4 regions of the Nocardiopsis rhodophaea genome follow, and region 2 is predicted to be linked to each of the others. Evidence: riboswitches for the same ligand, from Rfam matches in the RefSeq annotation. Region 2 holds a riboswitch; each other region holds the start of a gene.

The links. A riboswitch is a leader RNA that binds a small molecule or an ion and turns the genes downstream of it on or off. The one in region 2 is predicted to bind cobalamin.
Region 1: it holds a riboswitch for cobalamin, as region 2 does, so the genes downstream of both, metE (5-methyltetrahydropteroyltriglutamate--homocysteine S-methyltransferase) here and ABD259_RS09195 (energy-coupling factor ABC transporter permease) in region 2, are expected to answer to the same signal.
Region 3: it holds a riboswitch for cobalamin, as region 2 does, so the genes downstream of both, ABD259_RS19425 (putative cobaltochelatase) here and ABD259_RS09195 (energy-coupling factor ABC transporter permease) in region 2, are expected to answer to the same signal.
Region 4: it holds a riboswitch for cobalamin, as region 2 does, so the genes downstream of both, ABD259_RS00340 (ABC transporter substrate-binding protein) here and ABD259_RS09195 (energy-coupling factor ABC transporter permease) in region 2, are expected to answer to the same signal.

What each region holds. Positions count from the first base shown of each region.
Region 1 covers NZ_BAAAPC010000006.1:21,464-28,992, forward strand. The annotation lists gene ABD259_RS08120 (coiled-coil domain-containing protein) at 1-807, shown strand, start outside; gene ABD259_RS08125 (hypothetical protein) at 869-1,021, opposite strand; gene ABD259_RS08130 (DUF3558 domain-containing protein) at 1,597-2,667, shown strand; gene metE (5-methyltetrahydropteroyltriglutamate--homocysteine S-methyltransferase) at 2,834-5,116, opposite strand; cobalamin riboswitch at 5,294-5,517, opposite strand; gene ABD259_RS08140 (polysaccharide deacetylase family protein) at 5,892-7,436, shown strand.
Region 2 covers NZ_BAAAPC010000006.1:269,854-277,382, reverse strand. The annotation lists gene cobJ (precorrin-3B C(17)-methyltransferase) at 1-1,512, shown strand, start outside; gene ABD259_RS09210 (energy-coupling factor ABC transporter ATP-binding protein) at 1,568-2,443, opposite strand; gene cbiQ (cobalt ECF transporter T component CbiQ) at 2,440-3,210, opposite strand; gene ABD259_RS09200 (energy-coupling factor ABC transporter substrate-binding protein) at 3,223-3,690, opposite strand; gene ABD259_RS09195 (energy-coupling factor ABC transporter permease) at 3,694-4,410, opposite strand; cobalamin riboswitch at 4,444-4,662, opposite strand; gene ABD259_RS09190 (DUF362 domain-containing protein) at 4,905-5,126, shown strand; gene ABD259_RS09185 (precorrin-8X methylmutase) at 5,224-5,811, shown strand; gene ABD259_RS09180 (sirohydrochlorin chelatase) at 5,918-6,868, shown strand; gene cobC (Rv2231c family histidinol phosphate aminotransferase CobC) at 7,320-7,529, shown strand, end outside.
Region 3 covers NZ_BAAAPC010000018.1:75,803-83,331, forward strand. The annotation lists gene ABD259_RS19410 (cobyrinic acid a,c-diamide synthase CobB) at 1-662, shown strand, start outside; gene ABD259_RS19415 (GNAT family N-acetyltransferase) at 644-1,270, shown strand; gene cobO (cob(I)yrinic acid a,c-diamide adenosyltransferase) at 1,295-1,897, opposite strand; gene ABD259_RS19425 (putative cobaltochelatase) at 1,946-3,991, opposite strand; cobalamin riboswitch at 4,048-4,177, opposite strand; gene ABD259_RS19430 (LLM class F420-dependent oxidoreductase) at 4,358-5,377, shown strand; gene ABD259_RS19435 (zinc ribbon domain-containing protein) at 5,439-5,636, opposite strand; gene ABD259_RS19440 (hypothetical protein) at 5,566-5,829, opposite strand; partial or broken gene ABD259_RS19445 (amino acid permease) at 5,995-6,258, shown strand; gene ABD259_RS19450 (DUF6504 family protein) at 6,283-6,552, opposite strand; gene ABD259_RS19455 (serine/threonine-protein kinase) at 6,827-7,529, shown strand, end outside.
Region 4 covers NZ_BAAAPC010000001.1:65,199-72,727, reverse strand. The annotation lists gene ABD259_RS00360 (maleylpyruvate isomerase family mycothiol-dependent enzyme) at 1-104, opposite strand, end outside; gene ABD259_RS00355 (TIM barrel protein) at 332-2,230, opposite strand; gene ABD259_RS00350 (ABC transporter ATP-binding protein) at 2,227-2,982, opposite strand; gene ABD259_RS00345 (FecCD family ABC transporter permease) at 2,975-4,069, opposite strand; gene ABD259_RS00340 (ABC transporter substrate-binding protein) at 4,050-5,219, opposite strand; cobalamin riboswitch at 5,407-5,608, opposite strand; gene ABD259_RS00335 (hypothetical protein) at 5,615-6,031, opposite strand; tRNA gene ABD259_RS00330 (tRNA-Lys) at 6,131-6,203, opposite strand; gene ABD259_RS00325 (hypothetical protein) at 6,544-6,951, shown strand; gene ABD259_RS25775 (Scr1 family TA system antitoxin-like transcriptional regulator) at 7,436-7,529, opposite strand, start outside.

The sequences.
Region 1 (7,529 bases), 250 kb from region 2:
CAGGAGCGCGCTGAAGCGCTGGGCGACGAGTACGGCGGCCACCTCGTCGACATGGAGGGGGTCATGGAGGAGGCCGAGAAGGCCGAGAAGCGAGCGAAGAAGACCCAGGAGAAGGTCGACGCGGCCCAGGACCAGGTCCGCAAGTTGGCCGTGGCCAGCTACACGCGCGGCGGCATCGACCCCGCCTTCTCCCTGTTCGTCGAGGACGACCCCCAGGAGGTCATCGACCAGGCCTCACTGGTCGGACACCTGTCCAGCAGCCAACGCGACAAGATCGACCGCTTGAGGCGGGCCATCGACCGCGACAAGAAGGCCCAGAAGAACGCCGAGAAGAAGGTCGCCAAGGTCAAGGAGGACCTCGACGAGCTGGAGGGCCGCCGCGAGAAGGTGCAGGAGCTCATCGCCAAGCACCCCGCCCAGGAGATGGGCCCGCCGGACAACCTCACCCCTCGCACCCGGCAGATGAAGGAGATCATCATCGAGAAGTTCGGGGAGGGGAAGGAGCAGGGCGGCGTGGGCTGCTACCGCCCGGACGGGGGCTTCGTCGTTGGCGAGCACCCCAAGGGCCGGGCCTGCGACTTCATGGTGAACGACGAGGGAGAGATGCCCTCACAGGAGCAGATCGACCGCGGCTACGACATCGCCGAGTTCGCCCAGGACAACGCGGAGCGGCTCGGCGTCATGTACATCATCTACCGGCAGAAGATCTGGGACGTGCGCCGCAGCGGGGAGGGCTGGCGGGACATGGCCGACCGGGGCAGCATCACCGAGAACCACTTCGACCACGTGCACATTTCGATGATGTGACCCGACCCTCGCCTCGCGGGCGCGGCCGAGACCCGCCCGCGAGGGCGTGCGGCCGTCGGCCTCAGCCCCCGGTGAAGAGTGGGGCGTACAGGACCGTCATACAGCCGCCGATGAGGGCCAGCATCGATCCGACGGCGAGGATGAACACGGCCCAGGCGAGGAAGCCGTGCCGGGGACGGTGGTCGGGACGTTGCGGGGAGGACGACGAAGACACTGTTGCCCTTCACATCACTGGTCCGCCGTCGGCGGACATCGAGGGATACCGCGAACCCCCACCGTATCCCCCGGCGAGGGGGCGCAGGCGGCGGACGGCCGACCTCACCCGGCATATGATCTCGATCCGGCAACGATCCCGCCGGATTCGTCCCGTTTTCTCGGTGTGACCGCCAACCTGAACCTCAGGGTCCGAACCTTTGGTCCGTGCGGCAGCGCGCGAAAACGACATGCGCCGTTTTTCACCCCCAATTCCCGCCACAAAACGGTGACGATCCACGACGTTTCCCGCGACACCGGAACCATGGCCGATCGCGGAAGTTAAAATGCCGAGTCCTGCCCCCTGACGCACATCCGGCACCTCGCCGGGTGCGCGGGGTACGCAGCGGAGCGATCGCTTCCGCCCGGGGTCGAACCGCGGTCACGGATGGTCACATCCCAACACCGTGGTGTGCGCATCTCGCGCGGATCACAGCGAGCGGATCCACCCGTATCAGGCCATTCCAGATGGAACCGACAACGCGCCGACGCGCGTCGGACAAACAGTTCACACACGCAGTTGGCGCGAGGGGAGTCATGAGCGACAACGGACCCTACCCACAGCCTCCGCAATTCCCCCAGGATGGCGAAGGCGGCTCCGGAGGACAGCCGCCCTACGGCGGCGCCTACGGCCAGCCCGGGCCCGAGCACGGTGGCCCCCACCCCGGTCAGCAGTACCCGAGCGGCCCCCACCAGGCTCCCTACGGCGGCCAGAACACCGGAGGACAGCCCGGCTACGGCTACGGCGGCCCGCAGCACGGGGGGCCGCAGTTCCAGCAGCCGCCGGAACAGCCGATGTACGCCGGCCCCCAGGGTCCCCAGCCGCCCTACGGCGGTCCAGGCATGCCCGGCGGCCCCGGCGGCTACCCGCCGCCTCCACCGCCAAAGCGGAGCAGCGCCGGGATGTGGATCGTCATCGGCGGTGGCGCGGTCATCCTGCTCCTGGTGATCGCGGTGGTCATCGTGATATTGAAGCCCAGCGACAGCAGTCCGTCCGCGGCCCCGCAGCCCGACGGCCAGGCGCGGTCGGACGACCAGCCCAAGGAGGAGGCGGACGACGAGCCGGAGCCCAAGGCCAAAGGTGAGCCGCCCTACAAGCTGCCCGAGGACGCGTGCCAGACCTACACCGAGGACAAGCTGAGCGAGTACGCGATCTCCGACAGCAGCAAGAACCTCAGCGACAACCGCTCCGCGTGCCGCTGGCGCGTCGAGGGCGAAGGCGACAGCTGGGGCACGTTCTCCCTGGAGTACCGGACCCCCTTCGCCGGGTCCGACTCCGTCGAGGGCGCCAAGGACGACTTCGCGTCGGCCGTCAAATACGCCACCGATGAGAGCAACGACTACATGGAGCGCGAGGTCCACGAGGAAGAGGACGTCAAGCTCGGTGAGGAGGCCAAGCTGATCTTCTCCACGGAGAAGATCACGCGGTCCAACTATTCGGTGGCCACGCTGCTGGTCCGCGAGGGGAACATCACCACCGAGGTGAAGCTCTCGATGTCGCCTGGTCTCAACGCCGACGAGAGCGTTCCGGCCCCGCTGGAGTTCTCCGACGTGGAGGACATGATGCTCGACCTGGGCAAGGCGTCACTGACCCCCATCGGCTCCTAAAGGGCCGAGCGCGCAAAGCGCGCGGACGCAACGGAGACGACAGCGGGGGTGTGCGGGCTTTTCAGGCCCGCACACCCCCGTTTCGCCGCGCTCCGGCCCGGTCCACGCGCCGCCCGGTGCCGCGGACACCGGACGGTGGCTCAGGCGGCCGAGACGACCGGCCGGATCAGTCGGCCAGGTCGGCACGCACGCGGCGGGCCGCCTCGACCATGTTGCGCAGGGCCGGTTCGACCTCCGCGTAGCCGCGGGTCTTCAGCCCGCAGTCGGGGTTGACCCACAGGCGCTCCGGATCGACCGCCCGCAGGGCGTCGCGCAGCGCCGCCTCGATCTCGTCGACCGTGGGCACGCGGGGCGAGTGGATGTCGTAGACACCCGGGCCGATGCCCCGCTTGTACCCTGCGACGGCCAGGTCGTCGACCAGCTCCATGTGGGAGCGGGCCGCCTCGACGCTGGTGACGTCGGCGTCCAGCTGTTCGATGGCGCCGACGATCCGGCCGAACTCCGAGTAGCACATGTGCGTGTGGATCCGGGTGGTGTCGGCCACGCCGGAGGTTGCCAGCCGGAACGAGCCGATGGCCCAGGCGAGGTAGTCGGCGTGCCGCTCCGCGCGCAGCGGCAGCAGCTCCCGCAGGGCGGCCTCGTCGACCTGGATGTGCCGGATCCCCGCCCGCTCCAGGTCGAAGACCTCGTCGCGCAGCGCGAGCGCCACCTGGCGGGCGGTGTCGCCCAGCGGCTGGTCGTCACGCACGAACGACCAGGCCAGCATGGTGACCGGGCCGGTGAGCATGCCCTTGACGGGCTTGGAGGTGCGCGACTGGGCGTAGGTGATCCACTCCACGGTCATCGGCTCGGGCCGCGAGACATCGCCGTACAGGATCGGCGGTCGCACGCACCGCGACCCGTAGGACTGCACCCACCCCTTCTGGGTGGTGACGAAGCCGTCCAGGCGCTCGGCGAAGTACTGCACCATGTCGTTGCGCTCGGGCTCGCCGTGCACGAGGACGTCCAGGCCGATGTCCTCCTGCAGGGCGATGACGCGGTCGATCTCGGCGCGCATCCGCCGCGTGTACTCCGCGTCGTCGATCCGCCCGGCGCGGTGGTCGGCGCGCGCCTTGCGCACGTCGGCGGTCTGCGGGAACGAACCGATGGTGGTGGTCTGCAGCGGCGGGTCGTCGGTCCGGGCCGCACCGCGCTGTTCGTGCCCGTTGCGGGCCACATCGTCGCCCAGCGCGTCCAGCCGCGCGCGCACGCGGGAGTTGACGAACGCCGCACCGTCGGGGGCGGTGGCGCGCGCCCGCTCCAGCTCCGCCGTGATGCCCTCGTCCCCGGCCGACAGCGCCCGGCCCAGCAGCACGACCTCGTCGAGCTTCTGCCGGGCGAAGGCCAGCCGCTCGCGGATCACCGGGTCGAGCTCGGTCTCGGCGTCCAGGTCGATGGGCACGTGCAGCAGGGAGCAGGAGGTGCTGACGACGATGTCGCGGGCCAGGCCCAGTAGCGAGCCCAGGGTGGACAGCGCCTTGGCCAGGTCCGCCCGCCACACGTTGCGGCCGTCGACGACGCCCGCGACCAGGGTGGTGTCGCCCAGGCCCGAGACGGCGGCGATCTCGTCGACCGACTCCGGCCCGGCCACCAGGTCCAGGCCGATCCGCTCCACGGGGGTGCGCTTGAGGACTTCCAGCGCTTCGGTGCCGATTGACCCGAAATAGGTGGAGACGAGGATCTCGGGGCGGTTGGTGAGCTCACCGAGCCGACCGTAGGCGCGCTCCAGCGCGACGAGTTCGGCGCGCCCGTCGTCGGTCGCCAGGATCGGCTCGTCCAGCTGCACCTGTCCCGCGCCGGCGGCGGCCAGAAGCTCCAGCAGCTCGGCGTAGCGTCCGAGGAGGTCGTCGAGGAGGTCCAGTGGACGCCAGCCCTGGGGGGCGTCCGCGGCGGGCTTGGCCAGCATCAGGAAGGTGAGCGGGCCGACGAGGACCGGCCGCGTCATCATGCCCAGCCCCTTGGCCTGGGTGAACTCCGAGAAGGGCTTGGTTGAGGCGGCCAGGCGCGGCCGCTGGTCGGGGGACAGTTCGGGGACCAGGTAGTGGTAGTTCGTGTCGAACCACTTGGTCATCTCCAGGGGCGCGATGTCGTCGGCGCCCCGGGCCATCGCGAAGTAGCGACGCAGCTCGGACTCGCGGTCCTCCCCGGCGAAGGCCGGGGTGCGGAAGCGCTCCGGCACCAGGTCGAACAGGACCGCGGTGTCGAGCATGTGGTCGTAGTAGGAGAACGTGTTGGACGGGATCTCCGCCACCCCCGCGTCGCGCAGGGTCTCCCAGACGCCGCGGCGCAGTCGGGCGGCGACGGCGTCCAGTTCGGAGGCGGGGATGCGGCCCGCCCAGTAGGCCTCGCTCGCCCGCTTGAGTTCGCGGTTGGGGCCGATGCGGGGGTATCCGTGCACGGTCGTCGTCATCGGACACCACCGCCTCGAAGCGAGGTTCGGGTTCTCATTGGCTTCTTCTCTCCCTCGTCGAACAGCCGTTGACGGTCCGGCCGTGCCGTTGGGGAGCAACCCATGAGCGCGTGCGCGACGAAGCGCCCGTCGCCCGCGGCCCTCCCTCGGGGCACGTGGACCAACCGCGGACGCGTGGGCGTCCACGGGCGGAGGGCAGGTATTCGGACTCGTGGGCGTGCGTGCCGGAGTTGCCGACACGCGGGCCTACCGGCCGTCGCTTCCCAGGCGGATCGTGCCCAGTGCTGTTGACGGCTCTCGTTCCCACTCACCGCTGCGGGGCAGTCCCGGAGTCGCACCGGGTTCCCTCTTTCGACACGCGCGGCGGCTGCCGTGCGTGTACCGACCGCGGCTGCCAGTATAGGGACCCGCTTGCGAGACGTGAGATGCGGCATGCCCTCATGTGCCCGAAACGTCCCCGTTCCTGCGCTTTTGCGTTTCGGACAGCGGGTGTTGACGCTCTTATTGCCCACTACGTCAGCGGGCAGGCCCCTGACCGTTCTAAGCTCGTCCGGTGGGCCCGGTTACACCTGCTGAACACCCCCTGGCAACGGCGATCCGGACCCTTGAGCAACCGAGATTACGGGTCTAAAAAACTCCCCACCAATTGCGAAAGACGTTCGTTCCCTTGCAGACAGCGCCCGGCGAATCCCACGTGCCGTTCACCACACCCAACTCGCCCGCATCGACCCCGGCAGGTCGGCGCACCCCCCGCCTTCCGCGAGCCTCTGCCCCGATCGCGATCGCGCTCGTTGCCGCCCTGTCGCTCGCCGCCTGTTCCTCCCCGGACGCCGAGCACAAGTCGGAGAAGCCCGAGCGGGCCAAGGCGACCGGCAAGACCGACGAGCTCACCGTCGTTGACCTCGACAACGTCCCAGACGTGACCGAGGAGACGAAGGAGACCGAGGAGTCCGGCACCACGGCGGAGCTGGCGTACCCGAAGATCCCCAACGCCGACCCCCTGACGAAGCGGCTGGGCGAGATCACCGACCAGGAGCGCGACGACTTCCTCGGCGCCAACGCCAAGGCCGAGGACATCAAGATCGGCTGGAACCTGAGCGTCGCGGGCGACGACGTCGTGGCGGTCCGGCTCACCCAGGACGAGAAGGACGACGAGGGCGAGCGCACCTCCTACGCGACCTACTGGTACGACACGACGCAGGGGACCACCGCCTACTCCACCGAGCTGCTGGCCGGGCAGAAGGAGCTGGAAACCCTCGACGGTCTGGTGAAGAAGGCGCTCAAGGACGAGGACGCCGCGGACACCTCGCAGCTCTACCCGATCCTCCGCTCCTACGACTCGATGGGCTTCAACCCCGACGGCGACCTCGTCGTGGAGTTCGACGAGGGCCAGGTGGCCCCGGTGAAGTCGGGCCGGATCTCCGCCGTCATCCCGAAGGAGGACGTCGACCCGCTCCTCTCCGACTTCGGCAAGAAGGCCCAGGCCGCCGCCGTCGTCGTCACCCCGGACTACCGGATCGAGAAGCCGGCGACGCCCCCGAAGGACGGCGCCAGCGCCGAGGTCCCCGGGATGATGCCGGTGCGCGACGACAGCGTCGACTGCTCGGACCCGGCGTCCAAGTGCATCGCCCTGACCTTCGACGACGGCCCGGGCGACCGCACGCCGGAGCTCCTCGACACCCTCGCCGAGTACGACGCCAAGGCCACCTTCTTCCTCACCGGCGAGCCTGTGCGGGAGCACGCCGCCACGGTGCGCCGCGAATACGCCGAGGGGCACGAGCTGGCCAACCACACCGTGCACCACCCCGACCTGACCCGGCAGGCCGAGGTCCGGGTCCGCGCAGAGCTCGACACGGTCAACGACCTGGTCCGGCGCGAGACCGGGTACAGCCTCGAACTCATGCGCCCGCCGTACGGCGCCACCAACGACGCGGTCTCCAAGATCTCCAAGGAGGAGGGGCTCGCGGAGATCATCTGGAGCGTCGACACCAACGACTGGAAGGACCGCAACTCCTCCATCGTGGCCAAGCGCGCGGTGCAGGGCGCCCAGCCCGGGGCGATCATCCTGATGCACGACATCCACGGCACGACCATCGACGCCGTCCCCTCCATCCTCAAGCAGCTGGACGAGAAGGGGTACACGATGGTCACGGTGTCCCAGCTACTCGGTGACACCGAGCCGGGCAAGTCCTACTTCAACGGCCACCCGGAGAAGAAGAAGGACGGCGCGGACTCCAAGGAAGACAAGGACGGCAAGGGCGACAAGGACGGCAAGGGCAACGCGTCGCCCGCCTCGGACGCGTCCGACTCCAAGGACTGACCGCGGCGCTCTTGGAGGGACCGGCGCGCCCCGCGAGAAAGCGGTGCGCGCCGCGTCATACAAGAAAAGGGTGTCCCCCGTACCAGGCACCCC
Region 2 (7,529 bases):
GTCGACGAGTCCTGGGACCACGCCGTCGCGCTCCTCGGCGGCCACCACGGCGCCAACGAGCTCGCCGAGCGCGTCGCGGGCGTCCTCGGCTGCCGCCCCGTCATCACCACGGCCAGCGACAGTACGCGCACCACGCCGCTCGACTCCTACGGTGAGGATCTGGGGTTCACGCTCGTCGACCGCGGGCCGCTCGCCGCCGTCGGCGCCGCGGTCCTCTCCGGCGATCCGGTCCGGCTGGAGGGCGCCGAGGGATGGCCACTCCCGCCGCTCCCGGACGGCGTCTGCGCGCGGATACCGATGGGCGAGGCCGCCGCCGTGATCCGGGTGAGCGACCAGTGTGACGACGGCCCGGTTGGCGAGCAACCTCCCACCGCCGTCTACCGGCCCCGCTCGCTGGTCGTGGGCGTCGGCTCAGCACGCGGGGTGAGCGCCGACGAGGTGGGCGACCTCATCGACGGGGTGCTCGCCGATGCCCTGCTGGCCCCGGAGTCCGTGCGGGCGGTGGCCACCGTCGACCTGAAGGCGGACGAGGAGGGCATCCTGCGGGCCGCCGCCCGGCGCGGCTGGGACGTGGTGACCTACGCCGCGGCCGAGCTCGCCGACGTGGAGGTGCCTAACCCCAGCGAGGTGGTGCGCGCCGAGGTCGGCACCCCCAGCGTCGCCGAGGCCGCCGCGCTGCGCGGTGCGGCGAGCGCCGGGCGCGGTGCCGAGCTGGTCGCCTCCAAGCGCAAGACCGCCAACGCCACCGCGGCCGTTGCCCGGGTGCGTCCGCGGGGACGCCTGGCCGTCGTCGGCCTGGGGCCGGGCGCCCGCGACCTGACCGCCCCCCGGGCCGTTGCCGAACTGCGGCGCGCGTCCGTCGTGGTGGGCCTCGACCAGTATGTCGACCAGGTGCGCGACCTGCTGCGGCCCGGAACCCGAATCCTGGTCAGCGGTCTGGGCCAGGAAGAGGAGCGCGCCCGCACCGCTGTCGAGGAGGCACGGACCGGCGCGGCCGTGGCGCTCATCGGGTCCGGCGACGCGGGGGTCTACGCCATGGCCAGCCCCGCCCTGGACTTCGCCGGGCCCGACATCGAGGTGGTGGGGGTCCCCGGTATCACCGCGGCCGTCGCCGCGTCCAACCTGCTCGGCGCCCCGCTCGGCCACGACCACGCCTATATCTCGCTGTCGGACCTGCACACCCCGTGGGAGGCGATCGAGCGCCGGGTGCGCGCGGCGGCCGAGGGCGACTTCACCGTCTGCTTCTACAACCCGCGCAGCCGCAAGCGCGACTGGCAGCTGCCCCGCGCGCTGGAGATCCTGGCGGAGCACCGGCCCGCGGCCACCCCCGTCGGCCACGTGCACAACGCCTCCCGCGAGGGGGAGTGCGTCACCATGACCACGCTTGAGGAGATGCTGGCCGGGGGAGTAGACGCCGTGGACATGTTCACGGTGGTGCTCGTCGGTAGCTCGGCGAGCCGGGCCGTCGCCGGGCGCTTCGTCACCCCCCGCGGCTACACATGGAAGGGCTGACCTCGCGGGGATACCGGGCTTCTCACCAGCGGCCCCGACCCCGGCATCCCCGAGATCAGCGGTGGCCGTCGAGCACCGCGGCGACCTCCTCCGGAGTGCGGGGATCGGCGACACCCTCAGGGAGCAGCCCGCTCGTGCGCAGCGCCCGGCCCACGGCGGGCCCCCAGGCCGGTCGCAGCCGGGCCGCGGCCAGTAGAGCGGCGTCGCCCAGCACCTCGTGGACCGGCCCGGACCCGAGCAGGCCGTGGTCGATGACCAGGGCGCGGTCCGCCCACCGGTAGGCCAGGTCCACCTCGTGGGTGGAGACCACCAGCGTCGTTCCGGAGGCGCGCAGCCCTTCCAGCGTGGCGAGCAGCGACTCCACCCCGCTCGGATCGAGCCCGGCGGTCGGCTCGTCCAGGATGAGGACGGAGGGGCGCATCGCCACGGCTCCGGCCAGCACCACGCGCTTGCGCTGGCCGTAGGAGAGCAGGTGGGTGGGCTGGGCGGCGAGTCCGGTGATGTCCAGGGCATCGAGCGCCCACTCGACGCGCTCGCGCACGTCGTCGGCGGCCAGCCCCTGGTTGAGCGGCCCGAACGACACGTCCTGCCGCACGCTCGCCGAGAACAACTGGTCGTCGGGGTCCTGGAAGACGAGCTGGACACGGCGGCGCAGGCCGCCGATGCCGCGCCGGTTCTGCGGCACCTCCGTTCCGTCCAGCACGATCTCCCCGGACCGCGGGCGCAGGCTCCCGGCGAGCAGCCGCAGCAGGGTGGTCTTGCCGCCGCCGTTCGGACCGAGCACGGCCAGCACTTCGCCCCTCCCCACCCCCACCGTGAGGTCGGTGAAGACGGGTTCGGCGTCGTCGTAGGCGAAGGTCAGGCCGCGGCCGGCCAGCACGGTGGGTGCGGTGGTGGGCGCACCGTCGGACGAGAGGTCGAGAGGGGTCACAGCCAGACTCCGAGGCCGATGGTCGCCGTGGCGACGAGGATCGGGACAGTAGCGGCCGCGAGCAGCGCCCGCGGGCGCAGCGGCAGCGGGTCGACGAGGACGGTCAGTTCGCCGGTGTACCCCCGGCATTCCAGGCCCCGCTGCATGCGCTGGGCCCGGTCGTAGGAGCGGATGAACAGGGCGGCGCCCAGGGAGCCGACCGACCGGATCCAGGCGCGTCGGCTCGCGTAGCCCAGTCGCCCGGCCTGCCCGGTGCCGATGCGGCGGGCGGTGTCGAGTGTCACGAACAGCATCCGGTAGATCAGCGCGATCATCTCCACCACCGCGGTCGGCAACCCGATGCGGGTGAGGCGGGGCAGCAGGTCGGCGAGCGGGGTGGTTAACGCGAACAGCAGCTGGCAGATCAGCGCCGTCGACGCGCGGCCGACGATGTTCGCGGCCCGCTCCAGGCCGTCGGGGTCCCACGCCACCGGCCCCCACGCGGGACCGGTGGCCGCGTCACCGGAGACGCCGACGCTGAACAGCAGTGTCACCGATCCGGTGAGGATGAACAGCAGCGGCGCCCACGCTGCGCGGACGAAAGCGCGCGGCTCCACCCCCGCCGGGCCGAAGGCCACGACGAGGGCGGTCGCCGCCGTGATCGCGGCACCCGGCCAGGTCGGGAGGACGAGGGCGCAGAGCAGCAGGCCGCCGAAGAGGGTGCCCTTAACGGCCGGGTGCACATCGCGCCACGGGCTCTTGTAGGCGGCGGCATCGATGGCCAGCATCGGCGCCGGCGCTCAGCCGTGGCCCGGGAGGGAGCCGTCCCGGTCGCCTCCGCTCGCCGCGGATCCGCCCGTCGCGTCCGCGTCGCCCGTATCGGCGGCGGGCTGTCCCCCCTCTGCCTCAGCGCGCATTCGGGCACGGGTGCGCACGACACCGAAGTAGTAGCAGACGATGCCCGAGCCGATGGCGGCCTGCAGCGCGAAGAGCCCTGACTCGGTCTCGGTGGAGGGCACCTCGATGATCGGCGTGAACCACGGCTCGTAGCCCGGATCGATGTCCTCGACGGCCTGCTGCCCCTGCCCGTCGGCACCGGCGAAGGGTTCGTCGAGGCCGTCGCCCGCGCCGATCGCTATCGGCAGTACGGCGATCGCCGCGATGGCGGCCACCATGGCCCAGGTGGCCCACGCTCGGGGTGGCCGCCCGCCCTCCCGGCGGGGTTCGCTGTGCGGGTCGGTCGGCTGGGTGGGATTGGTGGGCGTCATCACTCACACCGCCTTTCGCTCGGCCGGGGTGGCGGAGGCCGCGGAACGGAGCACGCCGAGCCGGAGGAGCTCACTGCGGCTCGCGCCGATCAGCAGCCGCACGATGATGACGGTCACCAGACCCTCGATGATCGCGAGCGGAATCTGGGTGACCGAAAAAATGGCGCCGAACTTGACGAACGCACCCAGGACGCCGCTCTGCGCGTCGGGAAAGGCGAGAGCGAGCTGCAGGCTGGTCACCGAGTAGGTGCCGAGGCTGGCGAGGCTGGCCGCGAAGAACACCGCCAGGCCCAGCGAGGTGTTCTCCGGGAGCGCCCTGGTCACCAGGCGTACGAGCCGGTAGACGCCGTAGGCGACCCACGGTCCGGCGATCGCGAGCGAGAAGACGTTGGCACCGAGTGTGGTGAGGCCGCCGTGAGCGAGGAGTAACGCCTGGAACAGCAGGGTGATGGTGCCAAGGGCGGCCATGATCGGTGGTCGGAAGAGCACCGCTCCGAGGCCGGTCCCGGCCGGGTGGGAGCTGCTGCCCGTGACTGACGGGATCTTCAGGGCGGACAGTACGAAGCAGAACGCGCCGGCGGCGCCGAGGAGCAGCTTGGACTCGGGATTGTCGCGGATCGTCGTGGTCAGCGAGCGCACGCCGTGAATGACGAACGGCGCTGAGGCAGCGGTCCAGGCCACGGCGTGGACGGGCGGGAGGAATCCTTCGGCGATATGCATGTGTGGGGGACCAACTCTCCAACACCTCGTGGACGGTCGTCGCGTGCCGTGGCCGGTCTCCTGGCTGCGGGTCGACGCCCGCTGCCGACCTTCCCAGGGGGCGCGTCCGCGACCGGACGTTCCCCCCAGTGGCCGCCAGCCGTCCACCCCGCTGGCTGCGGGCGACGGGGCACCGGGCTTCCCGTTCACAGTGGCGAGGGCCGCGCCGGTTTCGCACCGGACTTCCCGATCACCACGGCTCAACGAAGGTATGCCCTGGACGAACAGTCCGCAACAGCCAGGATTTTGCAATAGTCCTCGCTGGCCTGGCCGAAACCCGGGTTCGGGGCCGCTTCAGCCGCGCCAGAGCCGGATGGGGGCGGGCGGGACGAGGCCGGAGGACGGGCCGCGCCCGGCACCACCACCCCCGCGGGCGAGGGTCGACGGCCGTGTAGGGTGACCGGGCGCGGCCCCGCTGGAAGCGGCGGTACCGGGTCCGACACCGTGGGGGAGCCATGCCTGAACTCGGTCGTGCGGTGGCGCCCGTGGCCGTGACCTCTGCGTGCACGGCGTGCGGCGCATGCCTGCTGACCTGCCCGGAGCACGCCTTCCGCCCGCGCGGGGGCCGGCTCGACGTGCTCCCGGAGCGGTGCACGGGCTGCCTGGAGTGCGTGGAGGTCTGCCCGGCCGACGCGATCATCGAGATCGGCGACGGACCGTGCGATACCGGCGCGTGATCCGACGCCGGGACGGCGCCGAACCGGTGATCGGCTCGCGCGCCGGCACCACGACCCCCGACAGCGGCGAACAGCGGAGCGGAGAAAGGGAACGCAGTTGAACCGTCAGGTCCATCCGATCGAGGTGGAGTCCTTCCGCATCCTGCGGTCACGCGTCGACCTGGGGCACCTGCCACCGCTGAGCCGCGCCGTCGCCGAACGGGTCATCCACGCCAGCGCCGACCTCGACTACGCCACCGACCTGGTCATCGACGACACCGCGGTGGACGCCGCCGCGGCCGGCCTGGCCGACGGCGCGCCCATCGTGGCCGATGTCGCCATGGTCGCCTCCGGTATCACCGCGCGCCCCAGCGTCTGCCATATCGGCGCGGAGAGCGCCGCGCGCCTGGCCCGGGCGACCGGCATCACCCGCTCCGCCGCCGCGGTCCGCACCGCCTTCTCCGACGTCGGCCCCGGCGCGGTCTGGGTGGTGGGATGCGCGCCCACCGCCCTCGAAGAGATCATCGCCCGCGACGTTGATCCGCTCCTGGTTATCGGGCTCCCCGTCGGGTTCGTCGGCGCCGCCGAATCCAAAGCGGCCCTTCGCGAGTCCGGACTGCCCCAGGTCAGCAACGTCTCGGAGAAAGGGGGCTCGGCCGTGGCCGCCGCCGCGCTGAACGCCCTGCTCTACGGGCCCACCCCCTGATCCCGCGCCCCCGGCCTTCCGGCCGGTTCCGTACCGCCCGCACCGTATGAACCTCCCCGGCCGCCGCGGGCCGGGGCCACCTTGAGAAGAACGTGAGAGGTCCACGATGAAACCCCCGCTGTTGCTGGTCGGACATGGCACCCGGGACGAGAAGGGCGTCGCCGACTTCATGGCGTTCGTCGAGCGGCTCGACCGCCGCCTCGGGGACCGCGAAGTCGCGGGGGGCTTCATCGAGCTCTCACCGCCGCCGCTGACCGACGCGGTCGGCGAGCTGTACGGCCGCGGCCACCGCCGGGTGGTGAGCGTGCCGATTATGCTGGTCGCGGCCGGGCACGCCAAGGGCGACATCCCGGGCGCGCTGATCCGCGAGAAGGAACGGCACGACGGCTTCGACTACGTCTACGGACGCCCCCTCGGCCCGCATCCGACCATGCTCCGGCTGCTCGCCGAGCGGCTCGACGATGCCCTCACATGCGCCTCCGACCCCACCGGTGCGTCCGCGGAAACCGGCGAGGCGGGGGAGACCGCCGTACTCTTGGTCGGCCGCGGCTCCACCGACCCCGACGCCAACGCTGAGGTGTGCAAGGTCGCCCGCCTGTTCCAGGAAAGCCACGCCAAGCAGCGCGGCGTCGCCTTCGTCGAACCGGCGTTCATCTCCCTGGCCTGGCCGAGCGTGTCCGAAGGCCTGGAACGCATCCGGCGCCTGGGTGCGCGCCGGGTCGTCGTGCTGCCCTACTTCCTGTTCTCCGGCATCCTCCCGGACCGGGTCGTGGACGAGTCCATGGCCTTCGCCGCCGACCACTCCGACCTGCACGTCCGCTGCGCGCCGGTGATCGGCGACTGCGACGGCCTCGCGGACATGATCGTCGAACGCTACGACGAGGCACTGGCCGGGGACATCCGTATGAACTGCGACACCTGCGTGTACCGCATCGCCATGCCCGGTTTCGAAACCAAGGTCGGCGCCCCGCAGACGCCCCACCACCACCCGGACGACCCCGCCCACGGTCACGGGCATGGCCACGGCCATGGACACGCCCACGGGCACGGCCACTGACCCACCGCGAGGACAGGTTTTGCCGCGGGACGTGGCCATCCGGTCCTCAGCGGAGCGGGTGGCCACTTGTGAGCCCGCCGGCCTCTGCCGGCGCTGACCACAGAGATTCTGCCTGACCGTCGCAGGGACCGGCGCGCCCCACCTCCCTCCGCCCGTGCTGCCGCTTTTCGCTACCGAACACCGGAAAGACGCACGCCGACGAGGCCGCCCAGCACATCCTGGGTCCTCCCCCTCCCAGCTGCCGCCCCAGGGACCACGGGCCACGGGCTGGCACAGCAGAGGCGAATCGAGACGCTGTCCGTGATCACCGACGGGCGGGGCGGGGCCGTGCGGGCGATATGTGGCGGTGTAGGGTGCGCTGTCGTCCGGACAATCGCGGAGAACAGCGAGGTGGCTGCAGGTGCGGGACGGCGTGGAGACACCCGTGGGCGAGGACGGTTTCGTGTCCAAGATGCCCGGCGAGTCCGAGGTGGACCTTCGGCACCACGGTGACACCGAGACCGGCCCCGGACTTCTCGACTTCGCCGTGAACGTGCGGACCGGGACACCGCCCGCATGGCTGGCCGAGCGCATCCGTGCGTCCGTCGCCGACCTCGCCGCCTATCCCGATCCCTCAGCGGCGCGGCGGGCCGTGGCACGGCGGCACGGGCGCGACCGGGCC
Region 3 (7,529 bases), on a different contig from region 2:
CGGCGAGCGCGGCGGGCTCAGCCGCGCCTTCCCCGCGGATAGCGGTCGCCGGCGGGCCCGCGTTCACCTTCTCCTACACCGAGCAGACGGAACTGCTGCGGGCCGGTGGAGCGGAGGTGGTCGCGTTCGACCCTCTGCACGACGAGAAGCTCCCCCCGGACACCCGCGGGCTCATCATCGGCGGAGGGTTCCCCGAGATGCACGCCGCCGAGCTCTCCGGAAACGCCGCGCTGCGGTCCGCCGTCGCCGACCTGGCAGGGCGCGGCGCGCCCGTAGCCGCCGAATGCGCCGGGCTGCTCTACCTCGCGCGCGAGCTGGACGGGGCGCCGATGTGCGGGGTCATCCCCGCCGAAGCGCGGATGACCGACCGCCTCACCCTCGGCTACCGCGCCGCCGTCGCCGTGCGCGACTCCGTGCTGGCTCCCGCCGGGACCCGCGTCCACGGGCACGAGTTCCACCGCACCCGGCTCACCCCCGCCCACGGCGCCGACCCCGCCTGGCAGTGGAAATCCAGTGGCGGCGAGGGATTCGCGGGTGCCACCCTGAACGCCTCGTACCTCCATGTGCACTGGGCGGGGGCACCGGACCTGGCCGCTCGGTTCCTCCGCTCCGTGCACGCGTTCGACGAGTTGGAAGGACCGGAATGCAGCGCGAACCGATGACCTCTCCCACGAAGATGATGCCGATCGTCATCCTGCAGACGGAACGGTTGACACTGCGTGCCTTCACCGAAGCCGACATCGACGATGTCTTCGCCGCGGTGAACGACCCCCTGATCCAGCGGTGGCTGCCGCTCCCCGAACCCGGAGTGCCCTACACGCGCGCCGAAGCCGAAGAGTGGTGCCGGACGGTGGCACCGGAGTCCCGCGTCACCGGCGACGGACAGAAGTGGGCCATCACCGAACGCGACAGCGGCCGCTTCTACGGCTCCATCGGCTTCACGCGGACCATATGGCCGGCCCAGACGACCGAGATCGGCTACTGGTTGGCCCCCTGGGCACGCGGCCGGGGCCTGGCGGCCGAGGCGACGGTCGCCGCCTGCCGCTGGGCCATCGGCCAGGGCTTCCAGCGCATCGTGCTGAAGGCCGCGACCGGCAACGCCGGCTCGCGCCGCGTCGCCGAGAAGGCCGGGTTCGTCTTCGAGGGCATCGAGCGCAACGCGATGCGGCTGCACGAGGGCCGCTCCGATCTGGCGCTCTACAGCCTGATCCCGTCCGACCTGGATGGGCAGGCCGAAGGGGACGCGGCCGACGGCGCCCTGTCCCACTGACCGCGGTCCCCGCTCCGCGGGGTGTCACCACTCGATGCCGCGCTGGCCCTTCTGGCCGACGTCCATCGGGTGCTTGACCTTCGTCATCTCGGTGACGAGGTCGGCCGCGTCCAGCAACCGCGGGTCGGCGCCGCGGCCGGTGATGATGACGTGCTGGTTCCCGGGCCTGTTCCGCAGGGTCTCCACGACGTCGTCGACGTCCACCCATCCCCACTTCATCGGGTAGGTGAACTCGTCGAGCACGTAGAGCCGGTAGGTCTCGGCGGTCAGGTCGCGCTTGATCTGGTTCCAGCCCTCGGCCGCGTCGGCGGCGTGGTCCTGCTCGGTGCCGGGGCGCTGGATCCAGGACCAGCCCTCGCCCATCTTGTTCCAGGTGACCCTGCCGCCCTCGGACGTGTCGCCCAGGACGCGCAACGCCTTCTCCTCGCCGATCCGCCACTTCGCGGACTTCACGAACTGGAACACCCCGATGTCCCAGCCCTGCGCCCACCCGCGGGTAGCCAGGCCGAAGGCGGCAGTGGACTTGCCCTTTCCCGCGCCGGTGTGCACGATCAGCAGCGGCCGGTTGCGCCGCTGCCGGGTGGTGAGTCCGTCGTCGGGGACGTAGGAGGGTTTGCCCTGCGGCATCTGTTGGGTCCTTGTCTGTCGCGGTGATCGTCTGTCGGTGGCGCGGCGCTACGCCGCCCGGTGCCGGGTGTGCCGGACCAGTCCGCTCAGCGCGTCGGCCCCCAGTTCCTCCAGCCGGACCGCGGTCCCGCCCATGGCGGCGGCCAGCCGCCCGGCCAGCCCCAGGCGCACCGCGCCCGACTCGCAGTCGACGACGACGCTCTGCACGCCCTGGGACCCGATCCACGCCCCGGCGCGCAGGGCGTCGTCGAGGCCGCCCTGCGTGGCGCGGCCGTCGGTGACGACGACCAGCAGGGGGCGGCGCCGCGGGTCGCGCAGGCGCTCGACGCGCAGCACGTAGGCCGAGCGCAGCAGCCCCGCCGCCAGGGGCGTGCGCCCGCCGGTCCGCAGCTCGCGCAGGCGGCGCGCGCCCGCCTCGACCGACGAGGTGGGCGGCAGGTCGAGTTCGGCGCCCCGGCCGCGGAAGGTGACCAGCCCGACCTTGTCGCGCCGCTGGTAGGCGTCGAGCAGGAGGCTGAGCACCGCTCCCTTGACGGCCCGCATGCGCTGCCGGGCGGCCATCGAGCCGCTGGCGTCCACACAGAACAGCACGAGGTTGCCTTCGCGCCCCTCGCGGACGGCCTCCCGCAGGTCCGAGCTTTGCAGCCGGAGCCCGGGACCGGTGCGGCCCCGGGCCCGCTGGTGGGGGGCCGCCGCGCGCAGCGTCTCGGTCAGGTGCAGCGTCCCGACGCGTTCCCGCGGAGGGCGGGCCCCCGATGTCCTGCCATACGGTGTTTCGGCGCGGGAGCGGCGGCCGGGGGTCCCCTGTCCGATCCCGGAGACGCTCAGCAGCCGGGGCCGGTAGGGCTCCCCCGCCTCACTCGTGGTGTCGCCCGTCTGCTGCCCCGGCCCCGCACCGGAGGTCTCCTGCTGTTCTTCCTGCTGGTGGCCGGTGTCAGACGACGGCGGGGGCGACGTCGTGGCGTCGTCGGGGGCCGCGGACTCCGGGCTCTCCTGCGGGCTGCTGTCCGACCCGGCGCTGTCGTCGGGACCCCCCGGCTCCTCCGGGGCGTCCTCAGGGCCTTTTGGGTCGTCATCACCCGCCTGGTCCAGCGCCTCCTGCAGCCGGTCCTCGTCGAGGTCGGGGGCGTCGAAGGGGTCGCGGCGGCGCCGGTGCGGCAGGGCGAGCCGGGCGGCGTCGCGCACGTCGTCGGAGGTCACCTCGGTGTGGTCCCGCCAGGCGGCGAGCGCCATGGCCGCGCGGGCCGTGACGATGTCCGCGCGCAGGCCGTCCACCTCGAAGGCCGCGCACACGGCCGTCACCTGACGCAGGGCGGCGTCGGTGAGGACGACCCCGGGCAGCCGTTTGCGGGCCGCGCGGATGTGGTCGGCGAGTTCGGCGTCCTCCCGCGCGTAGCCGGCGGCGAAGGCCTCGGGGGCGGTCTCGAAGGCGAGGCGGCGGCGGACCACCTCGGCGCGTTCGGTCGGCTCCCGCGTGGCCGCGACCTCGACCGTGAGGCCGAACCGGTCCAGCAGCTGCGGGCGCAGCTCGCCCTCCTCCGGGTTCATCGTGCCGACCAGCAGGAACCGGGCGGCGTGCGCGACCGAGACGCCTTCGCGCTCGACGTGCGACCTGCCCATTGCCGCCGCGTCCAGCAGAAGGTCCACGAGGTGGTCGTGGAGCAGGTTGACCTCGTCGACGTAGAGCACGCCGCGGTGGGCCGCGGCGAGCAGTCCCGGCTCGAAGGCCTTGACGCCCTCCGTGAGCGCCCGTTCGATGTCGAGCGAGCCCACCAGGCGGTCCTCGCTCGCGCCGACCGGCAGCTCCACGAGGCGGGCGGAGCGCTCGGCGGGGACGGCGTCCTCCGGGTGCGGTCCGTCGGGGCAGCGGGGGTCGGGGTCAGCGGGATCGCAGGCGAAGCGGCAGCCGTCGACGACGTCGAGGTCGGGCAGGAGCGTCGCGAGGGCGCGCACGACGGTCGATTTCGCGGTGCCCTTCTCGCCTCGGACCAGGACACCGCCGACCGCCGGGGACACGGCGTTGATCAGCAGCGCCAGTTTCAGGTCGTCCATGCCGACGACCGCGCTGAAGGGGTAGCGAGCGGAAGCGCTCACGCGGGTCAGTCCTTCCTCGGGAGTCCACGCCCATAGGGGTCGGTCCTGGTGCCGAGCAGTGTCCTGGCTCCCAGATCGCCGCGTCCCCGCCGCCTTCCCACCGGTCGTGTCCGGCAGTGGCGTTGGTCGCGGGTCCGCTCCCTGGTCACAGTGGCGGGACCGCCCCGGATTCACACCGGGTTCCTGCGTGCGGCGGCAAACCCGCGCGGGGGCGCACCGCCGACGTCGGCACCGCCCACCAGAATGGCACACGCGGGTTGAGTGCCGTCCCGGAGCCGGGCTTCCGGGCGCCCCTATCCAGAAACTGAAACCGGTTCTACCATGCGCCCCAGACGCCGAATTCCTCCAGCGACCGACGGAGCACGCGTGACCACAGACCTGAAACTGGGAATCGCGGTGGGGTACTGGGGCGCCGCCTCCGATGACGCCACCGCGACGGTGCGGGCCGCCGAAGCCCTCGGATATGACTCGGTGTGGACCGCCGAAGCCTACGGATCCGACGCGTTCACCCCGCTGACCTGGTACGGCGCCCGGACCGAACGGATCGGGCTGGGGACCGGGATCGTGCAGCTCTCCGCGCGCACCCCGGTCGCCACCGCCATGCACGCGCTGACCCTTGACCACCTCTCCGGCGGACGCCTGCGGCTCGGGATCGGGGTGTCCGGCCCGCAGGTGGTCGAGGGCTGGTACGGGCAGCCGTTCCCCCGCCCGCTGGAGCGGACCCGGGAATACCTGGACATCATGCGCCAGGTCTGGCACCGCGAGGCGCCGGTCACCTCCGACGGGCCGCACTACCCGCTGCCCTACCCCGGCGGCACCAGGCTGGGCAAGCCCCTCAAACCCATCACCCACCCCCTGCGCCCGGACATCCCCGTCTACCTGGGCGCCGAGGGACCGAAGAACGTCGCCCTGGCCGCCGAGATCGCCGATGGCTGGACGCCCCTCTTCTACCACCCGGAGATCAGCCCCCGCGTGTACGCCGACGCGCTCGCCGACGCGCCGGACGGCTTCGACATCGCCTGCACGGTCACCGTGCTCCCGCATGAGGACACCGCCGAAGCGCTGCGCACCGCCAAGATGCCCCTCGCCTTCTACATCGGCGGCATGGGCGCCCAGGAGGAGAACTTCCATCTCAACGTGTTCGTGCGGATGGGGTTCGCCGAAGCCGCGTACAAGGTGCAGGAGCTGTTCTTGGCCGGGCGCCGCGAGGAGGCCATCGACGCCGTCCCCGACGAGCTGGCCGACGGCCTCTCCCTGGTCGGCCCGCTGCCGCGCATCGCCGAGCGCCTCCAGGCGTGGCGCGACAGCCCCGTCACCACCCTCCTCGTCGCCGGGGTGCGCGACGAACCCGGCCTGCGTGCCCTGCGCGACATGGTGCTCGGTTGACTGCTCCCCCGCCTGAAGGCGGGGGATTCCCGCCTTCATAGCCTAGGTGGGGATCCATGGCTCAGGCAGCCAGGTCAGGCAGCGCCTGACCTGGTCTCACACCCTCAACACCATCCGGGTTCCAACCTGCCCGGATCAGCATGACCCGCGCGGAGTTCTTGTCCCTCGGGGACACCACACCGCACGCGCTACACGCGTAGGTTCGCTCGGAAAGCAGAAGTGCGTGCTTGGCTCTCGCTCCGCACCATGCGCAATCCATCGTGGTGTGCGCGGGATGAAGTGGTGTGCGCGGGATGCACCAGGCGCACATCGCGCCCGTGCTTGCGGCCCATCTCCACCAGGGCCTTCTTGGTCGCGCTGATCGCGGCGTCCGCCGCTTTGCGCGCCATGGTCGACGTGGCCAGGAACCTGGGCCGGAAATCCTCTACCGCCACCCGGTCGTGGTCGCGCACTACGGCCTTGGCCCACGTGCGGCCGGTGTCGGTGCGCTGCCGCGCGACCTTCTTTTGCAGTCTGGCCGATTGCCGTTGGGCTTTTCGGTATCCCCTGGTCTGGGATTTCCCCCGGGGTTGGCGGCGCCGCGCCATCATCCGCTGATACCGGGCAAGCTTCGCCGCCGCGCCCCAGCCGGTCGCGCCATCGGGGCGGCGGCGCTCGTCCTCAGCGCCGGGCTGGCCGTGCTCTACCTGCCCGGTATGCCGGCGGCGCTGGTCTGGCCGTACGAGTGGGCGATCGTCGGGGCGTGGTGGCTGGCGGGCGCGGTCTTCCTGTGGCGGCTCCCCCGCGTCAGTCCCGGCGCCGATGCCGAGGAGCGGCTCATCGCCGCTGTGGCGCGCGACCGGCGCCACCAGGGTTCCGCGGGTTCGGACACCGGCGGCTGAGCGGGCTCTTGGCGTCGGCGCGGGTCAATCCCAGACCCGCGCCAGCAGCCACTGGCCGCTGTCGGAGTCGTGCCGGAGCTCATAGACGCCCGGACCGCGACCGGATCCCGCCTCCACGCGCCAGAACGTGCGCCGGGGCAGCCGATCGCGCGCCCCGGCCGCCCAGTCGGTACGCAGGGTGACCCAGTGGTCGATGATCCGCCGCACCGTGTAGATCCGCCGTTCCCAGGTGAAGCGCTGCGGCCGCCCCTCCCGCTCGACCACCGTGATGGGCACACCGTAGACACGTGCCACCGGGCCACTCCCCTCATCGCGTGCGCGCCCGCACCGGCGGCGCGCGAATGCCGTCGGCCCGCGGGGAAGAGCAGGCACTCATTCGAACTGGTGTTCTAATCCTATCGAGGTCGGCTACTGACCGGAACCGCGGAGGGCGCGATGCGTGTCTAAAATCTGCGACACCCCCGTCACAGCGGAGGTCGCCCCGGCGACCGCACTCGCGCGACGCCCGCATCGCGTCGGTACGCTATGAGTCGCGAACCCCCGTGAGCCATAAAGGAAAACCACAACTGTGACGTCGAACGAGCACGAGCGCGCCAAACCCCTCCGCACCGGCGACCCCCACGAGCTCGGGGACTACCGCATCGTGGGACGACTCGGCCGCGGCGGCATGGGCACCGTCTACCTCGCCAAAGACGCCTCTGAGCGACTCGTCGCGGTCAAGCTCATCCACCCCGACCTCACCGACGACGAGGACTTCCGCCGCCGCTTCGCCCGCGAGGTGCAGTCGGCACGCCGGGTCGCGCGCTTCTCGACCGCCGGCGTCATCGACGCGGAGCTGGAGAGCGACCCGCTCTACATCGTCTCGGAGTACGTTCCCGGACCTAACCTCTCCGAGGCGGTCACCACCGAGGGCCCCATGCATGGCGGGACCCTGGAGAGCCTGGCCATGGGGGTGGCGGCCGCGCTGACCGCGATCCACGGCGCCGGGGTGATCCACCGCGACCTCAAACCCGCCAACGTCCTGCTGTCGACGGTGGGGCCGAAGGTGATCGACTTCGGCATCGCCCGCGCCATGGACGACGACGGCTCGGTGACCCGGTCCAGCCAGCTCATGGGGACCCCCGCCTACCTCGCTCCCGAACTCGTCACGGGCGGGGAGATCACCGCGGCCTCCGACATCTTCTCCTGGGGCTGCCTGATCGCCTTCGCCGGAACCGGCAGAGCCCCCTTCGACGCGCAGAGCGTCCCGGCGGTGCTCCACCTCATCAGCT
Region 4 (7,529 bases), on a different contig from region 2:
CCGGGGCAGGTCGGCACGGCGGTGCCCCATCCGGCGAGTACCGCGAAATCGGCCAGCAACTCGCCGTCCCGACGCAGTGTTTCGATGAAGTCGGCGGTTTCCACGAGAACGACGTACCTTCCTCTGACGCCCAGCATCACTCTTCCCCGAACGGACAGTAGGCGTTGGCGTGTGCTCCAACGCAAGGGGCGAGACGGGCGGCGGTGTGGCTGACCGGCACGAGCCCCCAGCGCGAGCCCGTCGATCGTTTGCGGTCGCAGCACCAGCGAGTGCGCGTCCGTACCCGTGATTGGCCTGCGGCGGCCAGCGTCCCGGACAGTGGAAGTCGACGTCACCGCTCCCTCGACGGCAGCGGCCCGGCTGTTCCCAGGGGTCGGGCCGTGAGCGCGACGGCGTAGCGCTGGACTTCGCCCGGGGTGCCGTCGCATCCCATCAGCACAGGTTGCGGTCCGATGTGCTCGACCGCCGCGTCGAAGCGCTGGGCGGACCCGGAACCGGGATCGTGTGCCGTGACTCGCACGACCCCGGGGTCGTGCGAGTCACGGCCAGTCGACCCGAGCGCGGACTCCAGCTCCAACCGCTGGCCGATCCACTCCCAGCCAAGGGTCCGCAGCAACTCCCGCTCGACGGCCTGTTCCCAGGGGTGCTTCAGGCAGCCCCAGCCGCGGTAGAGGTCCAGCAGGTCGGTGGGGTCGCCCGTGCGGTGCACCAGCTGTCCCATGCGCTCCGGAGTGAGGTTGCCCCAGACGCGGCCTTCGGGGAAGTCGACGAGGGTGGGGGCGAACCGGTGCCCGCCGAAGCTGCTGACCCGCCAGACCCGTAGGTCTCCGGTGCTGCCGTGCGCGTCGCGCAATGCCCGGTAGAGGGGGTAGCCGTAGGTGCCGCAGCAGCCATCAACGGACGCGTGGGTGCATACGACCAGGTCGCGGTGGTCACCCGTCGCTCGGTAGGGGGAGAAGGGGGCGAGGGCGGCCGCGTCGTCGGAGAAGAGCGCCTCGATGAACTCTGCGGCACGTTCCACGGGAACGTGGTGCTCCATCCGGGATAGTCCCGCGGCGGGGCCCGGCTCCCGGTCGAAGCGGAGTACCCGCATCGACCCTGGCGTTGAGTACCGCGGGTCGGGCGCCGCGGCGAAAGTCTTCATGGTCAGCCCGCGTTCCTCGGTCCCGCGCGTGGCCGCTCGCAGTGCGGTTCGCAGGGGCGCGGGTACGCGGGGCGTCTCCCACACCGGTGTGCCCATTCCCTCCGGCCAGGGTGGCGGCAGTTCGAGCATGAGGAAGCGGTCGAAGTACCGCGCGGTGCCGATCGGATCCTCCGCGGCCGCACGCGCCACCAGCGAGCAGGAGCGGCGCACCCGCGAGGCGGTCGCGCTCTGCGGGCGGAAGCGGGTGGGTCCCCGTCCCGCGAGGGCATCGATCAGGTTGGCGCGGGCCCGCTCCGCCTCGGAGTCGAGCTGCTCGACGGTGCCGAGCTTGGTCACGCTCTCCACCGCGCTCGGACCGGTGAAGTGGCCGTGCTCGTGCAGGGTTCGGTAGAGCGCGACGAAGTCGACCCTGCCGTCGCCCGGCGTGATCGCCGGCGGCATCCCGCCATTGGCGGATCCGTTTCGGTTGCCGCGGCGCACCGGATGGTCGCGGGCCCCGACGGCGACGACATGCGGGGCGAGTTCGGCCAGGCCCTCCGTGGGGGATCCACCCCCGTAGTGCAGGACGTTGCCCGGGTCCCAGCACGCTTTGAAGGCCGGGTGCCCGACGCGCTCGATGAGCGCGAGGGTGTCGGCGGCGGTGCGGGTCAGCCCGCCGTGCGGCTTGACCGCGATCGTGACGCCGTGAGCGGCGGCGTACGGGGCGGCGGCCACCATCAGCCGCACGTAGCGCGCGTTGTTCGCGGGCTCGGGGCACCCCATGTCGACCAGGAGCCGCACCCCCAGCCGGGTGCAGTGGTCGATCTGACGGCGCAGCGAGCGGAGGGCCACCGCATCGCCGCGGTCCAGGTCGGCGGCGTGGCTGAGCAGGATGAGATCGAGTCCGTGCTCGGCGATCTCGGATCCCACGCGCGCGGCACGCTCGGGCGGGGTGTCGGGGGTGATCACGGCGGGGACGCCGTGTACCGGGAGGGCGACCGCGGTGTACCCGGCGGTCCGGATGCCGCGCAGCGCGCGGTCGAGCGGGAATTGCGCCCACGGCCGGATGGTGCAGGCGAGCGTGGGCGCGGGGGCGGGAGCGGTCACGGGTGGACCTCCTGGTCGAACCGGGTGACGAGCACGCGACGGGAGACGTCTCCTGCGTCAAGGACGAGGCTGTGGGCGCGGACGCCGTAGAGGTCGCCGACGGTGTCCTCGGTCAGCAGCCGGGAGGCGGAGCCGACCCGCACGTCACTGCCGCCGAACATGAGCATCGCGGTATCGGCGACCTCCAGGGCGTGGTCCGGGTGGTGGGTGGTCATGACGACCGCCCGCCCCTCATCGGCCAGGCCGCGCAGCAGGTGCAGCACGCGGCCCTGGTTGCGCAGGTCGAGCGCGGATGCGGGCTCATCCAGCACTAGAACCCGGCCTTCGCCCACGATGGCGCGGGCGAGCAGTACGAGCTGGCGCTCGCCACCGCTGAGCGTGGGGTAGTCGCGATCGGCCAAATGCCCGATGCCGACACGCTCCATCGCGGCCAGCGCAAGGCGTCGGTCGCGTCGGCCGGGGGACGCGAGCGGTGCGAGGTGTCGGGTGCGGCCCATGAGCACCATGTCCAGCGCCCGGTAGGCGAAGGTGGAGTGGTGCTGTTGGGGGACGAAGCCGATGTCGCCGCCGGCCCGCACCGTCCCCTCGGTGGGGTGTGCGAGCCCGACGAGACAGCGGAGCAGTGTGGTCTTGCCGCGGCCGTTCGGACCAAGCACGGTTAGCACCTCGCCCTCGGTGACGCGGCGCGAGACGTCGCGGAACAGCCAATGGGGCAGTTCGTAGGCGAACCCCAATCCGTCGAGGTCAAGCATGGGCCCACATCCTTCGGCGGCTGCTGTGCAGGAGAACCAGGAAAACGGGGGCGCCGATGAGCGCGGTCAGCACGCCGAGCGGGATCTCGGCGACACCGAGGTTGCGCGTCACGGTGTCGATAACGGTGAGGTAGGCCGCGCCGAGCAGGACGGACACAGGGATGACGGCCCGATGGTCGGACCCCACCAGCAGCCGGGCGAGGTGCGGAACGACCAGTCCCACCCAGCCGATGACCCCGCTGACCGCGACCGCTCCGGCCACGACGGCCGCCACGGCCGCGAGCAGCAGCCAGCGCAGCCGTCCCGGCCGCAGGCCGAGGATCGTGGCGTCCTCGTCTCCCAGGGAGAGCACGTTGATGCGCCAGCGCAGCGCCAGGAACAGCGCCCCGCCCGCAACGGCCGGGACACCCACCACGGCGACCTTGGCGTAGCTGGCGGTTGCGAGGCTGCCGAGCAGCCAGAACACGATGGACGGCAGGTCGGTGTAGGGGTCGGCGAGGTAAGTGAGCAGCGACACCAGGGCGGAGAAGAACGCCCCGACCACGATGCCGGAGAGCACGATCGTCAGGGGCGGGGCCGGCCCCCGGGCCCTGCTGACCACGAAGACGGCGACGAGCGCGGCCAGCCCGAACGTGAACGCGCCCAGGACGAGCGCGGCCGAGCCCAGCCCGAGCACGATCGCGAGAGCGCCGCCGAACGACGCGCCCGAGGAGACGCCGAGGATCTGCGGGCTGACGATCGGGTTGCCGAAGACGGCCTGGAGGACCGCGCCGCACACGGCGAGGCCCGCGCCGACGAGCATGCTCAGCAGGACCCGGGGCAGACGCACGTTGAGCACGGCGGCGGCCTCGGTGTCCGACCAGGTGCGGTCGATCGGGAGGAACTGGCCGAGGAGGATCTGGAGGACGTGATCGGCGCTGACGGAGTAGCGGCCGAAGCCGAGGGCCAGGACGCCGACGACCAGGACGACGGCCACCAGTCCCAGCACCGTCCCGCGATGTCGGGGAGCGGCCGCCGTTTCGGCGTCGTGGAGCGCGTCGGCCTGGTCTGCGGCGTCGACCACCGCCTCAGCTGCCGAACGCGTCATAACCGCGGGAGGCCGAGTTGGGCACGACGTTGAGGATGGTGTCCAGCTGGGCGTCGGAGGGCTCGCCGCCGTAGAGGAACCCGTAGGTCTCGACGACGTCCTTACGCAGGCCTGGTGCCCCGGTCTCGTGCACCAGACCGGCAACCCACCGCCACATGAGGGGGGATTCCTGGCTGGGTGGGTCCCACCGGTAGCCGCCCAGGGGCACCTTGTAGACGCGGCGGTCGCGCACGGCGCTCAGGCCCGCCAGTTTGGGGTCGTCGTACATGGTCTTCGGCGTGGCCGGGCCGAAGTTGCCGATGAGGATGATGTCCGGGTCCCACTCCAGGAGCTGTTCGACGTCGATCGTGGCCCGCTCGTTGTCGAGACCGGCGGCGGGGTTGCGGCCTCCGGCGAGGTCGATGACGAAGTGGTTGTAGGAGGCTCCGGCGCCGACCTCCAAGCTGTCCTCGGCTCCCCGCAGATACAGGACGGACGGCCGGTCGTCGTCGGATGCGGGAAGCTCGGCCCGCAAGCGTTCCAACCGCTCGTGCATCCGACCGACCATCGTCTCGGCCCGGTCCTGCTTGTCGAGCAGCTCGCCGTAGAGGGTGATGGCGCCTTCCAGGTCCTCCTGTGTGCCGTAGGTGAGCTGGGCGACGGGGAGGCCGGTGTCGCGCAGCGGATCGACGAGGTCGGCGCCGCGGTCGCCCCACTGGATCACCGCATCCGGCTCCAGGGCCAAAACACTCTCAACGTTCGGCGCGAACTCGGCTCCCGCCACGTCGGTGGAGACGTCGAGCAGCTCGGGGTAGACCTCGCCGAGGTAGCTGTCCTCGATGGCGGTGCGCGAGGCGGCGTTCATGCCGACCAGCACCTCCGGCCCGCCGTTCACCGCCACCACCATGGAGGCGGCGGGCAGCGGAATCGTCACCACCCGGCGCACTGGCCCGGAGAGCGTGACCTTATCTCCCGCGAGGTCGGTGACCGTGCGGCTTCCCTCTTTGCCTTCGGGCCCGGCCCGACCACACCCGGTGGCGAGCAGCGGCAGCGCGGCAGCGGCGAGCGCCCCGCCCAGCAGTGTGCGGCGCGGGACGTCCGGGGTTGGGGGGTCGGCAACACGGGTTCGCCCGTGGGGGACGATGCTCGGCGGAGCGGCGCGATGGAGCATCCGGGTTCCTCTCGTGTCCTGGACGCAGGCCACAGAAGAACCTGCACCCGGGACAGCGGAGCGCCCTCAGCACGACCGATCGACCAGAAGGCGGTCGATTGGACCATGAGCACCACACGCCACACCCGAACGGGCCTGCCGCAAGCACGACAGCTCCCATGCACGCCTCCTGGGGTCCGCGCCCCGTGGATCGTGTCCGCGACAGGCCAGTCTCCTGACTCCCGGATCATCGCTCCCCCCGACCTTCCGGCCCATCAGCCGTGGTCGCACGTGGGGTTCCCTCCCCGGTCACAGTGGCGGGACCGTGCCGGATTCACACCGGCTTCCTGGATCCCGTCGCGGTCGGCCGACGGATCAAGGCTAACCAAACCCCTCCCGAACTGGAAGATCAGACCTCACTTCCCCTGCCGCGGAGGGATTGGCGGACGACGCTCCGTGTGGACGCCGAACCCGCGGGTCACGAGCGCCGATCTGTTGGCCGCCTGGCGCGCTGGCGGGACCGGCGTCGCCCCCTGCCGCTCATCGTCGTAGTGCACTGCCACCCCCACCACGCGGGCGGTGCCGGCGAATTCCGAGTTGGTCTGGGCCTTCCAGTTGCGGTCCGCGCGAACGAGGGCGGCTCGGCCGTTGACGGCGCCAGCTGGCTGCACCGGTCCTGGCGTCCGTTCGGCCACGTTCTTCGCCGTACGCTGAGACCGGACTTTGCGGCCTTCGTCGCCGTCCTCGCCGCGGGTGCCGGGCGCCCGCTCGTCGGTCGCGGCCGTCCCGCGTCGGCGGTTGCGGTCCGTGAGCGCTTCGGCCCGCACGGACACGGCTGAGACGCGTGCCCCGGACCGGGGCCGTGACGGGGCCGCATACACGAAGAAACCCCAGGCCGTTGACGGGGGGCTAGCGACCTGGGGCTGAAGCTGTGGGCCCCCAGGGGATCGAACCCTGAACCCGCGGATTAAAAGTCCGCTGCTCTGCCAATTGAGCTAAGGGCCCCGATGCGTGCTTCCGTCGTGGGTACGGTGCCACACCATGCGTGCTAAGACTAACGGGTTTTCCACCCGGATGCGGAACCCAGGGGCGTGTGCGGAGGCGTGCAGCCGGTCGGATGCCATCAACTCCCGCCCCGTCCGGCCCCGTTCCAGAACTGCCGAGCACACCGGGAGCACACCGACGCTAGGCCCGGCGCGGTATCAACCAGCGGACCCAACAGCCACTCAAGCTGCGCCAGGATGCCGTAGGTGATCACCAGTTAGGACAACGTTGACCGTGGACAAGACCTGGGCCGACGGCCACTGGGACGAACGTGTAGACAGAAGCGCGATGTGCTGACCATGTGGACCTCAAGGCCGCCACGGCGAACATCGCCCATCAGTTCATCCAGATGGGGTGGGCCACGGAAGCGAAGCCCACGAAGATCGACTCCAGTGACCGCACCATCGCACTGACCGAAGACGCGGTGGCGGTGCTGCGTGCCCGCCGCAGCCAGCAGAACGCCCGGCGGCTGGCGGCCGGACCCGCCTGGAAGGAAACCGGGTACGTGTTCACCCGGGACAGCGGCGAACGGTATCACCATGCCCAAATCAGCGGCGCGTTCCTCGAGATCACAGACGCCGCTGATCTTCCTCCGGTGAACTTCCGTGGCCTGCGCCACGGTGCGGCCGCCCTGCACCTGGCCGGGGGACGTGGACATGAGGCTGGTACAGGAGCTGCTGAGGCACTCCACGATCAAGCTCACCGCTGATACCTACACCAGTGTCCTGCTCGACGCCGCTCGGGCCGCTGCGGAGAAGGCCGCTGCCCTGATCCCGCATACTCCTACTGAACGGGGCTGAGAGACGGGGCCTGGCGGGCGACTGAGGCGGCGGGGCGACGGCGGCTCGGGCCCGAGGGCGCGGAGCGCCACTGGCTCGGGGATTGGTGGCAGGAACGATGGGCACCGTGAGACGCATGTGGACACCGAAGCGTGATGCTGCGGATCGTCTCGTCGTTCCTCCCTTTACAGGGTCTTCGACGCTGGACGTTTCCCTCCGACGCCGCCAGCCTGCCGATAGGTCTCCTGGCAGCTACCCGGACGGGCCTTCCACCGGCAAGCGACGACGAGCTTCCGAACGGCAAGAACTCCGCTACGTCACGGTGATGGCTACTGTTCTGCTGGGCGCACGAAAAAGGATCACGGGCGCCCATCGACTTGTACTCGAACTTTCTTCAAAAACTCTGCCGTCTACTCAGGGGTGAATGCCACGCTTTGCAGGATTCCGAATTTGAGAGACAGGTTCTCCACGGATTTCGCATTTGTGATTAAGGAGCCTGAGCCAGATC